One region of the Nocardia sp. NPDC006044 genome, then DNA from elsewhere that is predicted to be linked to it. Evidence: riboswitches for the same ligand, from Rfam matches in the RefSeq annotation. Region 1 holds a riboswitch; each other region holds the start of a gene.
What was found. Region 1 has a riboswitch for S-adenosylmethionine ahead of ACFYO1_RS14705 (tRNA-dependent cyclodipeptide synthase). Riboswitches for the same ligand answer to the same signal wherever they lie in the genome.
Positions count from the first base shown of each region.

Region 2: another riboswitch for S-adenosylmethionine. It lies ahead of ACFYO1_RS22280 (rhodanese-like domain-containing protein); the one in region 1 lies ahead of ACFYO1_RS14705 (tRNA-dependent cyclodipeptide synthase).
Region 3: another riboswitch for S-adenosylmethionine. It lies ahead of ACFYO1_RS38130 (bifunctional o-acetylhomoserine/o-acetylserine sulfhydrylase); the one in region 1 lies ahead of ACFYO1_RS14705 (tRNA-dependent cyclodipeptide synthase).
Region 4: another riboswitch for S-adenosylmethionine. It lies ahead of ACFYO1_RS25545 (amino acid ABC transporter permease); the one in region 1 lies ahead of ACFYO1_RS14705 (tRNA-dependent cyclodipeptide synthase).

Region 1 covers NZ_JBIAID010000001.1:3,241,005-3,244,203, forward strand. Annotated here, with positions in the region: gene ACFYO1_RS14700 (MFS transporter) at 1-701, opposite strand, end outside; gene ACFYO1_RS14705 (tRNA-dependent cyclodipeptide synthase) at 698-1,330, opposite strand; SAM riboswitch class IV at 1,307-1,425, opposite strand; gene ACFYO1_RS14710 (hypothetical protein) at 1,515-2,117, opposite strand; gene ACFYO1_RS14715 (acyl-CoA dehydrogenase family protein) at 2,238-3,199, shown strand, end outside.
Region 2 covers NZ_JBIAID010000002.1:1,026,959-1,030,157, reverse strand. Annotated here, with positions in the region: gene ACFYO1_RS22290 (FAD-dependent oxidoreductase) at 1-137, opposite strand, end outside; gene ACFYO1_RS22285 (hypothetical protein) at 485-931, shown strand; SAM riboswitch class IV at 995-1,111, shown strand; gene ACFYO1_RS22280 (rhodanese-like domain-containing protein) at 1,126-1,542, shown strand; gene ACFYO1_RS22275 (O-succinylhomoserine sulfhydrylase) at 1,598-2,812, shown strand; gene fgd (glucose-6-phosphate dehydrogenase (coenzyme-F420)) at 2,870-3,199, opposite strand, start outside.
Region 3 covers NZ_JBIAID010000005.1:436,590-439,788, reverse strand. Annotated here, with positions in the region: gene ACFYO1_RS38140 (MFS transporter) at 1-733, opposite strand, end outside; gene ACFYO1_RS38135 (TetR/AcrR family transcriptional regulator) at 861-1,556, shown strand; SAM riboswitch class IV at 1,608-1,718, shown strand; gene ACFYO1_RS38130 (bifunctional o-acetylhomoserine/o-acetylserine sulfhydrylase) at 1,812-3,149, shown strand; gene ACFYO1_RS38125 (homoserine O-acetyltransferase) at 3,188-3,199, shown strand, end outside.
Region 4 covers NZ_JBIAID010000003.1:190,219-193,417, forward strand. Annotated here, with positions in the region: gene ACFYO1_RS25540 (hypothetical protein) at 1-398, opposite strand, end outside; SAM riboswitch class I at 787-881, shown strand; gene ACFYO1_RS25545 (amino acid ABC transporter permease) at 1,072-2,088, shown strand; gene ACFYO1_RS25550 (amino acid ABC transporter ATP-binding protein) at 2,085-2,852, shown strand; gene ACFYO1_RS25555 (ABC transporter substrate-binding protein) at 2,852-3,199, shown strand, end outside.

The DNA.
Region 1 (3,199 bases):
GCGGCGATCAGCACCCACGGCGACAACCAGCCACGCAGGTCGCCCAGCACGAAGATGCCGACCGCCGATACCACGGCGAACGCGACCACGACCTGCCCGGCCCAATCGGTCCCGCCGCCGGGGTCAGGCGCCACCCGCGGGACCGCGACCGCGATCGCGATCAAGGCGGCGACACCGAGTGGAATATTGATCCAGAAGATCGACTGCCAGCCGAGGCTCGGCACCAGCAGGCCGCCGAGCACCGGACCGATGGCCAGCCCGAGCCCGTTCACCGAATACAACCAGCCGATCGCCTTCCCTCGATCACCCGGTGGGAAAAGCGATTCCACCAAGGTCGAGGTGCTCGTGTACAGCACGGCACAGGCCGCGCCCTGGACGAACCGCGCGACGAGCAGCACCCCGATCGACCACGACACCGCCGCACCCGCGGACGCGACCACGAACAGCCCGAGCCCGAACAGCAACACCTTTCGCCGGCCGAGCCGATCGGCCACCCGGCCGGCCGTCACCATGAACATCGACAACGCCATCAGGAAGACGCCGAGCGTCAGCTCCGTATTCGACGCTCCCGCACGCAGATCCGCGCCGATGGCGGGCAACGCGGTGGTGACGATGGTCAGGTCGACGCACCCGAGAAACGACGCCACCGCCAGTCCGGTGAACCCGATGGCCCGCCGCCGCGCGGGCAGCTCGGCGGTCACTGGCCGCCCTCCGCGGCAGTCAGCGCCGACTTGCGCTTCTTGAACCGCAGCGGCAGCCAGGCGACCCGGTCCGGATGCTCCGGCTCGACGAACAGCTCCCGCGTGCGTCCCATCGCGGCGGAGATCTTCTGCGGGTAGATCACATAGTCGAAACCCTCGTGCGCCCACAGCGGTATGATGATCGGGCATTCCTCCAAAAGATATGCGCGGCAAGACTTCCTGACCTGATCCTGATTGACTTCCGGTTCGCGCGAGAGCCGCCGCTCGATGAACCGGTCGATGGTGCTGTCGATGGCGTGCCGATACGGTTCGTCGGTCTCGTAGGCCTGCTCGATCGCGTCGTACAGATCGCCGTAGCGCGGATGGGAAAGTGCGAAGTCCCAGCGCAATATGTTTGTCGGGCAATTGATCTGGTCAATGTAACCGATATTGCGGGCGATCCACTGGTCGCCGGCGATGCGCGCCCGCGCATGCCGATCGATATCGGTTCCGCCGCTGAGGTTGTGGCGTTGCAGGGTGTCCGCGACCGCGATGGCGCAGCGGCCGAAGTTCGACCGGTTGATCAGATCACCCCCGTCTCTCGAGCGGGCTCCAGGTGTCGGTGGAGCCCGCGCTTGCCCGGGCCGCATCACGCGGCTCGGCCTGGTCTTGACCCGGGGCACCCCGCCGCGGTTGGAGGGTTGCCGGCCAGCTAGCCGGGGACTTGACGCTGGCACTCTTGACCTGACTCGAGCGTGCCGCACGCCAGAAGCGTTGTCACGCTTTTGAATCGTGCTGAGTTATGTACCCGGTCCGTCCGCGTGGCGGGTGAATTCAGCTGCCACGCAAGCCCAGTCCGCGCAGTTCCAGCGCCGCCAGTGCACGGACCGTGTCGTCGTCGCCGCGCCGCCACGCGGCCACCACATCCGTGTCGATCCGATTGAGTGTGCGCAGTGGTTGATTGGTGAGCGCGCGCAAGGCGAGCAGGTCTTGTCCGCCCCGCACGGTGCGCAGCGATACCGCCGCGGCGGCTCTTCGGATCCAGCGCAGCCGCAGGGGTAGCCAGACGAACAGGACGAGCCCGAGTGGGACGATCAGCAGGCCGATCGCGAGGGCCATGGCCAGATCGTTGGTGAGCGCCTGCTGATCGTGTCCGGCCTCGGCCATCGAGCGGGCGGCGCCCGCGGCCCGCTCGAACGGTGAGGTCAGGTCGTCGCCGACCACCGGAACCCGGCCCACCTTGCGGCCGACGTCACCGAGGCTGTCGGCGAGGCCGCCACCCGCGCCCTCCAGCTTCTGCCCGGGAACCGCGAGCTTCCGCACCAGGTCGTGCAGCCAGAGCGCGGCCCTGATCGAGCCGTACACCCACGCCGTCACCAGGAGGTCCGTCACCATTTGCCGGGCGGCGACGGGAGCCCGATCGGCGTAAATCTTCACGGATCCAGAATCCTCGGTCCGCTCAGTGAAAACAGGGCTTTCGCGTTCGATCGAGCGGGGGCGAAGCTGGACCAGCATCTGCCCGGCGCGGCCCGCGCCCGACGACGAAGGAGCTCGCCGATGGCCATCCGTTCGCTGGACGACGCGCTCGGTGCGGTGACCGAACTCGCGCCCATCGCGCGGCAGTACAGCCAGAAGGCCGAGGACGACCGTGATCTTCCGGCCGACGTGGTCGATGCCATCGCGGCCACGGGTCTGTGGGGCGTGTTCGCCCCGACCGGCGTCGGTGGCAGCGGTCTGATCGGGCTCGACGAGGCCTTCGAGATCGTGCGGGCGATCGCCTACGCGGACACGAGCACGGCATGGAGTCTGTTCATCTGTGCGACGGCGCCGGCCATCGTGGCGTCGAAACTGCCTGCCGCCGGTGTCGAAGCGGTCTTGGCCGAGGGGGTCGGGCCGATGTCGCTCGTCTTCGGCCCGAATGGCCGGAGCACGCCCACCGATGGCGGGTTCCGGGTCACCGGGCGGTGGCCGTTCGCCAGCGGAATCGGTTATGCCGGTTGGGTTATGGCGAACACCGTCGTGCTCGACGCGGACGGCGCGCCGAAGGCGGGCGCCGATGGGTCACCCGAACTCGTCTCGGTCGTCGTGCCCACCGAGGAGGTGAGCATCATCGACGACTGGCACGTGGCCGGCTTACGCGGCACGGGCTCGATGAGTTTCGCGCTCGACGACGTGTATGTGCCTGCGCGCCGGACCTTTCCGTTCTACGCGCCCGGCTCGCTCGCGGACGCGAAGTATCGGCTCCCGTTGTTCAGTCTGCTCGCGCCCGGGTTCGCCGGGGTCGCGATCGGCACCGCCGAACACGCGCTCGACGAGGTGCTCGCCGTGCTGCCGACGCGGGTCGGGCCGCCGAAATTCCAGCCCGCGTCCGAGGATCCGGTGATCCAGCGGACGGTCGGCCGGGCACAGGCCGCTATCCGGGCCGCGCGCGAGTCGACGCGAGCGGTGTTCGATACCTATGTCGACCGGCGGCTGCGCGGCGAGGACCTGAGCCGGCTCGCGGTGGCCGACCGTTGCGA
Region 2 (3,199 bases), on a different contig from region 1:
GCGGGCATGCGCTCGAACAGGTCGATGCTCACCTCGGCATCCGACTTCATCAGGGCGTCGGCGGCATAGATTCCCGCGGGCCCGGCGCCGACGATGGCGATGCGGAGCGGGCGGTCAGCTGCACTCTGGTCGGTCATCTTTACGCGCACCCTTATGGTCGAGAACAAATTAACGGCGTCTTGCTTAGCCTAGGCTAAGTTACGCGCTGGCTGGTTGCACCTGACGGCGCGGACACTGCGGTTGTCGGCTCGTGGCCACCTCAGTCGCGGCTATGACAGCAGGCCGCAGTCTCGCGATTCTATCGGTGGCGGCCACGGCCGCCCTCGGCGGTGCGAGAACTGAATGGATGCCACCCTAGGCGTTCTGTCCGGGCTACCCGATCTCGCGGCGTCGACTCCCGCGCGGGACACCGGCCTTCGCCGGGTGTGGCGCCCCCGGTGGGGTCGAGCGTCGGATAGCCCTGCCGACCAGGGATCATCGTGGCATGAGCGATCAGGAGTCACCCGCCGAAGACGAGGTCATCACGGTCGATCAGACCGACAAGCGTTCCGTGGCACCGTTCGTCGCCGCGGCCGTCCTCGCGGTCATCGTGCTCGGCGCGATCATCATCGGCGGGGTCGTGTCGCCCGCTGAGAAAAATGTCACAGATTCCGACCGGATCGCCGCCGCGGTGCGCAACTTCGTCGACGGGTCCAACAACACCGACCTGGTGCCCCCACCTGGTGCGGGCTGCCCGGGCTTCGATCCGAAACGCTCCCCGCTCGCCGGGCGCTCCGGCGGCGGAAAGACCGTGGAATTCATCGAACTCGTCGATCCGCAGCGCGACGGCGACCGGGCGAAGGCCACGGTCACCACCAAGGTCGACGGCGACGAGCAGACTTCCACCTGGAATCTGACTCGCTCCGGCGACAAATGGCTGGTCTGTAATTGAGCATTCTCATACCGTGAGCAGCCATTTGACAGGGTGACCCTCGTCCAGGCAATCTCAGCGGAAGGTCATGAGAACCAGTGTCAAGCCCCGGCAATACTGGTCGGCAACCCTCCTCCGCGGTGGGGTGCTCCGGGTGACGACCTGGCCGCGCGTCAAACCCGAGCGCGGCAAGTGCGGATTCTAGGAGGGTCCAGATGAGTTATGCCGGTGACATCACCCCGCAGCAGGCTTGGGATCTGTTGCGCGACAATCCCGAAGCCGTCCTGGTCGACGTGCGCACCGAGGCCGAGTGGAAGTTCGTCGGCGTGCCCGACACCAGCTCGATCGAGCGCCCGACCGTACTGATCGAGTGGGTCGATTCGACCGGGTCGCGCAACGGCGAGTTCACCGAGCAGCTGGTCACGGCGCTCGACGGGCACAACCCGGAGGCGCCGGTGATCTTCCTCTGTCGCTCCGGCCAGCGCTCGATCGGCGCGGCGATCGCCTCGACCCAGGCCGGGTTCGGCACCTCGTACAACGTGCTCGAGGGCTTCGAGGGCCCGCTCGACGCGGACGGACATCGCGGCGGCGCCGGCTGGCGCGCCCTCGGCCTGCCCTGGCGGCAGTCATGAGTAGCTGCTGTTCGGTGGACGCGTTGTCGCGGAGCTCTGTCGTCGGGAGGCAGTCGTGATCACAGGTGGTGCGTTCGACAAGCCGCTGCCCGAGGGTGTCGGCGCGGCGACCCTCGGCGTGCGAGGGGGGTTGCGCCGCTCCGGTTTCGAGGAAACCTCGGAGGCGCTGTACCTGACCTCCGGTTTCGTCTACGAGAGCGCGGAGGCCGCCGAGGCCGCGTTCACCGGGGACGTGGAGCATTTCGTCTACTCCCGCTACGGCAACCCGACGGTCGCCATGTTCGAGGAGCGGATGCGGCTGCTCGACGGCGCCGAGGCGTGCTTCGCGACCGCGAGCGGAATGTCCGCGGTCTTCACCGCGCTGGGCGCGCTGCTCGGCGCCGGTGATCGACTTGTGGCCGCGCGCAGCCTGTTCGGGTCCTGCTTCGTGGTGTGCAACGAGATCCTGCCGCGCTGGGGCGTGGAGACCGTCTTCGTCGACGGCGAGGATCTGGATCAATGGGAGCAGGCGCTGTCGGTGCCCACCCAGGCCGTGTTCTTCGAGACGCCGGCCAACCCCATGCAGACCCTCGTCGACGTGCGCCGGGTCACCGAGCTCGCGCATGCCGCGGGCGCGAAGGTGGTGCTGGACAACGTCTTTGCCACCCCATTGCTGCAACGCGGTTTCGAGCTGGGCGCCGACGTGGTCGTCTATTCCGGCACCAAGCACATCGATGGCCAGGGCCGGGTGCTCGGCGGCGCGATCCTCGGCGCGAAGGATTACATCGACGGCCCGGTGAAAACGCTGATGCGCCATACCGGTCCGGCGCTGAGCCCGTTCAACGCGTGGACGCTGCTCAAGGGTTTGGAGACGATGCCGTTGCGCGTGCGGCATTCGACCGAGTCCGCGTTGCGCATAGCCCGCTTCCTGGAGACCAGCACCTCGGTCAGCTGGGTGAAATACCCGTTCCTGGAATCACATCCGCAACACGACCTGGCCACCGGCCAGATGAGCGCCGGCGGTACCGTGGTCACCTTCGAGCTGAACGCGCCTGCGCACGAGGCGAAGAAGCGCGCCTTCGAAGTGCTCAACCGCCTGCGCATCATCGATATCTCGAACAACCTCGGCGACGCCAAGTCGCTGATCACCCACCCCGCCACCACAACTCATCGCGCGATGGGCCCGGAAGGCCGAGCCACCATCGGCCTCTCCGACGGCGTGGTCCGCATCTCCGTCGGCCTCGAGGACGTCGAGGACCTTCTCGCCGACCTCGACCACGCCCTGAGCTAGCCACGAAAAAGGCTCCGCCCGTTCGTATCCGGAACGGGCGGAGCCTTTCTCGTGGGATCAGCCCAGTGCGCGCAGGCGCGGCGCGAGGTCGCGCTGGAACAGGTCGAGGAAGCGGCGCTGGTCGTGGCCGGGGGCGTGGAAGACCAGGTGGTTGAGGCCGGCGTCGAGGTAGGGCTTGATCAGGTCGACGGCCTGGTCGGGGTCGCTGGCGACGATCCAGCGCTTGGCGATCTGCTCGATCGGGAGGGCGTCGGCGGCGGCCTCCATCTCGATCGGGTCGGTGATGCTGTGCTTCTGTTCCGGGGTCAGGCTCAGCGGGGCCCAGAAGCGGGTGTTCTCCAGTGCCAGTTCGGGATCGGTGTCGTAGGAGATCTTGATCTCGATCAT
Region 3 (3,199 bases), on a different contig from region 1:
CGAGGGTGCTGCCGGCGAGCCAGCCGTCCTCGGCCGCGCGGCTGAAGCCGTAGACGATCGAGATCAGGCCGAGCGTCACGGTGACCGCGCCGGGCACGTCGTAGCCGCCGGTCCGCGGGGCGGGCACATCCCTGACCACCCAGGCCAGCGCGCCGACCAGGGCGAGCAACGCGATCGGGGTGTTCACCAGCAGGCACCAGCGCCACGAGGCGTACTCGGTGAGCGCGCCGCCGGCGATCAGGCCGAGCGCGGCGCCACCGGCGGAGATGCCGGCGAACACGCCGAACGCGGTGGCCCGCTCGCGCGCCTCGGTGAAGGTCACCGACAACAGCGACAACGCCGCGGGGGCGAGCAAGGCCGCGAACGCACCCTGGAGCGCGCGTCCGGCGAACATCTCCGCGCCGTTCTGCGCGAGACCGGCAAGTGCCGACGCGGCGGCGAAACCGACCAGGCCGACGATGAACATCCGGCGCCGGCCGAGGTAGTCGGCCAGCCGGCCGCCGAGCAGCAGCAGGCCGCCGAAGATCAGCGTGTAAGCGGTCAGCATCCACTGCTTGTTGCCGTCGCTGATGCCGAGGTCCTGCTGGGCGAAGGGCAGCGAAATGGTCACGATGGTGGCGTCCAGCACCACCATGAGCTGGGCCAATGCGATCACGCCGAGGGCGAACCAGCGTGCCGAACTGCCTTGTCTCTGGGGAACTTCTACCGCTTGCGCAGTGTCGGTCACGGTCATCTCCTCTTCGTTCGAACTCGGTGGCTATCCTGTCAGCAAGCGACATTTGGCGTCAAGAGCAAAATGTCGCAGTACGACATTTGGCGGTTAAAGACACGAAAACAACCGGTTGCGATAAGGTGGGAACATGCTCGAGTCAGCGACGCCGACGGGCGCGAGTGCCGCAGCGGACCCACATCCCGGCCTGCGCGAACGCAAGAAGCAGCAGACCCGGTTGCGGATCATCGAGGTCGGGCTGAACCTGTGCGACACACAGGGTTTCGACGCGACGACGGTCGAGCAGATCGCCAACGCCGCGGACGTCTCGCCGCGCACGATCAACCGGTACTTCGACAGCAAAGAGGACATCGTCCTCGGGCCGGTGCAGGACTTCGGCCAGGCCGTCGCGCAGGCGCTGCGCGAACTCCCGACCGGTGGCAACGAATTGGAATCGCTGCGTACGGCGTTCTTGCAGGTGATCGACCGAGCCGTCAGCGAACCCGGCGGCGGGCCGGTCTCGTTCCGGCAGTTCCAGCAGATGCAGCGGATCGTGCGCAGCAGTCCCGCGGTCAGCGCGCGCAGCATCGAGCACGCCGACAACAAGAACATCGCCATCGCCGCGGTGGTCGCCGAACGACTCGGCACCACGCCCTGCGCGCTGCCGGTGCGGCTGATCCTCGGCTCCTGGCAGCTCATCGGTCACCTCGCGATGGAATGCGGGGAGAGCATGTTCGACTACGACGATCTGCACGAGGCCGCGACCGCGGGACGCAACTCGTTCTGCGCGGCGTACGACGAGTTCGCCCGGATCTGCGGCGGCGCGCGGACCAGCACTTCCGGCTGAGTTCGCGGATAGGTTTCGGCCGTCGCGGGACGGCCGGTTATGATGCCCTCAGGTCATGAGTGCCAGCGCGAAGCCCCGGCTCGCTGGACGGCAACCCTCCAGCAGCGGTGGGGTGCTCCGGGTGATGACCGGGCTCTCGAAGGTCGAGAGCAAGCGCGCTTTCAGGAGGTTCCCGAAATGTGTTGTTGTCCTTCGCCCAAATCCCGATAACCCTCGTAGTTCTGGCGAACAACCCTTTTCTTTGGAGCAAAGCTCATGAGTGATTCCACCGTGCCCGCGGCCGACGTCGATCCCACCGCGCAGTGGTCCTTCGAGACCAAGCAGGTGCATGCGGGGCAGGCCCCCGACGGCACCACCGGCGCCCGGGCCCTGCCCATCTACCAGACCACCTCGTACGCCTTCCGCGACACCGACCACGCCGCGGCGCTGTTCGGACTCGCCGAACCGGGCAACATCTACACCCGGATCATGAACCCCACCCAGGACGTGGTCGAGCAGCGCGTGGCCGCGCTCGAGGGTGGTGTCGCGGCGCTGCTGCTGGCTTCCGGCCAGGCCGCGGAGACCTTCGCGATCCTGAACCTGGCGTCCTCGGGCGACCACATCGTGTCCAGCCCGCACCTCTACGGTGGCACCTACAACCTCTTCCACTACTCGCTGCCCAAGCTCGGCATCGAGGTGTCCTTCGTCGACGATCCCGACGACCTGGACCAGTGGCGGGCCGCGATCCGCCCGAACACCAAGGCGTTCTACGGCGAGACCATCGCCAACCCGAGCAGCGCGATCTTCGACATCCCCGGCATCTCCGCGATCGCGCACGAAGCCGGGCTGCCGCTGATCGTGGACAACACGGTGGCCACCCCGTACCTGATCCAGCCGCTGGCGCACGGCGCCGACATCGTCGTGCACTCGGCGACCAAGTACCTCGGCGGGCACGGTTCCGCGGTGGCCGGCGTGATCGTCGACGGCGGCAACTTCGACTGGACGGTGACCGACGCGCAGGGCCAGCCGCGCTTCCCCGGCTTCACCACGCCGGACCCGAGCTACCACGGTGCGGTGTTCGCCGATCTCGGCGCGCCCGCCTTCGCGCTCAAGGCGCGCGTGCAGTTGCTGCGCGACCTCGGTTCGGCCATCTCGCCGTTCAACGCGTTCCTGATCAGCCAGGGCATCGAGACGCTGAGCCTGCGGGTCGAGCGGCACGTGGCCAACGCCAAGGCGGTCGCCGAATTCCTGACCGAGCAGCCGGACGTCACCAAGGTGATCTACGCCGGTCTGCCGGATTCCCCGTGGTACGAGCGTGCGCGGCAGCTGGCGCCGAAGGGGCCCGGCGCGATCGTCGCCTTCGAACTGCGCGGCGGTGTCGATGCGGGCAAGAAGTTCGTGGACGGATTAACCCTGCACAGCCATGTGGCTAACATCGGAGATGTGCGCTCCCTCGTGATTCATCCCGCGTCGACCACACACTCACAGCTGACGCCCGAAGAGCAACTGCTCGCCGGCGTCACCCCGGGTCTGGTGCGCTTGGCGGTGGGCATCGAGGGAATCGACGACATCCTGAGCGACCTGCGTGCCGGTTTCGCGGCGGCGGCGACGTGACGTTGAGTACCGAACCGAGTTTCGCCCGTTCGTCCGGGGTGGCCCTGCCA
Region 4 (3,199 bases), on a different contig from region 1:
CCGTAGGGGACGAAGGTGAACATGGTCTGCCCGGCCTTGACGGCGGACAGGTCGAGGCCGGGGATGGTGACCGAGGTCTTGGGCCACGGACCCGGCACCGCGCCGGCCACGGCCGGGGCCAGGCCGAGGGAGTTGCCGTTGAGGCAGTACGCGGCCGCGGTCGGGTAGAGGAACGGTTGCATGCCGAACGCGCGCAGGCCGTCGATGGCGGCGTTGTAGACGCCGAACAGATCACCGGGTGCGACGGCGCCGGTCTGCCCGGAACGGTCGGTGACCACCGGCGGAACCGGGGCGGCGGGCGAATTCGGGGCCGCGCCCGCGGACGGGGCCGCGAGCGCCAGCGCGACCGAGCAGGTCGCGACAGCGGACAATACGGTCAGACGGCGCGCTACGGCCATGGAGACCTCTTCTCATCGTCGACGCAATCGAAGGTTGACGGTACTCCGGCTAACGCCCTGAACTGGCATTATTGCCTGCGGCAAGCTATCGGCGTGTCCCCAGGGCCGCACCGCCGACGCCCAGTTCGCGGGGTCCGTACCCCGCGGACGGCGGTAGGCCGTATGCTGCTTCCCGGCGGAGCCGCCCGAGTCCGTGAGCGCCCGCCCCGCGAAGTCGACCGACCCCGAACAGACTGCGCCAGCGCATATTCGGCTATCCGACCTACCCGGCAAACCGGGCTGCGGCAAGATCTACGCTCACGATGATTGCTTCCCTTGCCTAAGGGTTCTCCTGCTGGGCATGATAATTCGGCTCGACCCTGACATCGTCCGATGTCCGGAGCGGCGACAACCATCCAGAGCGACCGAGAGACCTGGCTCGTCGACGTCGCAGCAACCCCCCGGTTCACCGGGTGCGGGTGCTTCCGCCGGGACCGATGGAGGAGAACCGAAATGCGAATCGCCGCTGCCCGAGGCACCCGTTGGGGCCGCCGACACATCGACCAATGCAAGGTGACCTCCGCGAGCTGTCGGGTCTGACCCGCAGCCAGTTCGTTGCACCCGTCGCTGGCCGGGTGGTGTGACCGCGGCCCGATGTGGCGCGGTCTCGTTCGTTCTTCCGAAGGACTTCGACATGAGTGCATTTATTGCACCCGATGCCGTCGACAAGGCCGGTGGCCGATCCGAACCAGTGCTCGAGGCGGCGCCGGACGAATCCGCGGCGCCGACGACGGACTCCGCGCCGAAGGTGGCCAAGCAGTGGCACCCGTGGCGCTGGGTGATCAGCGCCGTCGCGCTCATCCTGCTGGCTCAGTTCGTGCACGGCCTGGTCACCAACCCCGGGTGGGACTGGCCGACGTTCGCGAAGTACATCACCGCGAAGTCGGTGCTGGCCTCGCTGAAGGTGACGCTGGAGCTCACCGCCTGGGGCACCGCGCTCGGCTTCCTGCTCGGCACCGCGCTGGCTATCGCGCGGCTGTCGAACAATCCGGTGCTGCGGGTGATCTCGTGGTGCTACATCTGGGCGTTCCGCTCGATTCCGCTCATCGTGCAGCTGCTGTTCTGGTTCAACATCGCCTACCTGTACAACACGCTCTCGGTCGGAATCCCGTTCGGCCCCTCGTTTTTCACCTTCGAGGTGAACGGCGTGATCAGCGGGTTCACCGCGGCGGTGATCGGGCTCGCGTTGCATCAGGCGGCGTATTCGGCCGAGATCATCCGCGCGGGCATCATCTCCGTCGACGCCGGTCAGCTCGAAGCGGCTGCCGCGCTGGGCATTCCGAAGGTGCGCCAATTCCGCTCGATCGTGGTCCCGCAGGCCATGCGCTCGATCCTGCCCAACGCGACCAACGAGGTGATCAGCCTGTTCAAGGGCACCTCGATCGTGTCGGTGATGGCCATTGCCGAGCTGTTCTACCAGGTTCAGGTGATCTACGGCCGCAACGGCCGGGTGGTGCCGCTGCTGCTGGTCGCCACCGCCTGGTACATCGTGCTCACCACCGTTCTCTCGGTGGCGCAGTACTACATCGAGCGCCACTACGCCAAGGGCACCCAGCGCACGCCACCGCCGTCGCCCGCCCAGCGGGCCTGGCAGAAGCTGCGCGAGATCGCCGATTCCGGTTCCACCGCACCGCGAGGAGCGACCCGATGAGCACCGCACTCGCCGTCGAGGTCCGCGGCGTCCGCAAATCCTATGGCGCACACGAGGTCCTGCGCGGCGTCGACCTGACCGTGCGCTCCGGCGAGGTGGTCACGGTGATCGGCCCGTCCGGTTCGGGCAAGTCCACGCTGCTGCGGGTGGTCAACCACCTGGAGTCGCTGGACGCCGGCACCGTGCACATCGACGGTGAACTGATCGGATATCGGCTGCGCCGCAACACGTTGCACGCGCTGCCCGACCGCGAGGTGCGCAAGCAGCGCTCCCACATCGGGTTCGTCTTCCAGCAGTTCAACCTGTTCCCGCATCTGACCGTACTCGACAACGTCACCATCGCACCGCTTTCCGCGCAGCGCCGCGACCGCAAGGAGATCGAGGCCGAGGCGCGCGTGCTGCTGAACCGGGTCGGCATCGGCGAGCTGGCCGACGCCTACCCGCGCAGGCTCTCCGGCGGGCAGCAGCAACGAGTGGCGATCGCCCGGGCACTTGCCCTGCGCCCCAGGGTGATCCTGTTCGACGAGCCGACCTCCGCGCTGGACCCCGAACTCGTCGGCGAGGTCCTGGATGTGATCCGCGATCTCGCGCACGGCGGCACCGCGCTGGTGATCGTCACCCACGAGATCGGCTTCGCCCGCGAAATCGCCGACACCGTGGTGTTTCTCGACGCCGGCGCGATCGTCGAGCAGGGTCCGCCCGAGGCCGTCCTCGACCATCCCGAACACCCGCGCACCCGCGCCTTCCTTTCCCGAGTCCGTTGATGAACAGGTATCCGATGAAGCTCTCCGCCCTGGCCACCGCCGCCGCGACCGCGGTCGTACTGCTGGCCACCGGCTGCACCGATCCCGAAGCGGAGTCCGCGGCCCAGCCCGCCGGTGCGATCACCTTCGACCTCTCCGCCGCCCAGACCGGCCGGGTGCGCGCCGCCAAGGTGGACAGCATCGCCGCCGAAGTGCCGCAAGCCATCCGCGATCGCGGCACCCTCGTGGTGACCGGCGCGTCCGGCACCGCACCGCCGCTGCGTTTCTACGCCAACGACGACAAGACCGTGGTCGGCTCGGAGGTCGATTTCGCCTCCCTGGTCGCCGACATTCTCGGTCTGAAACTC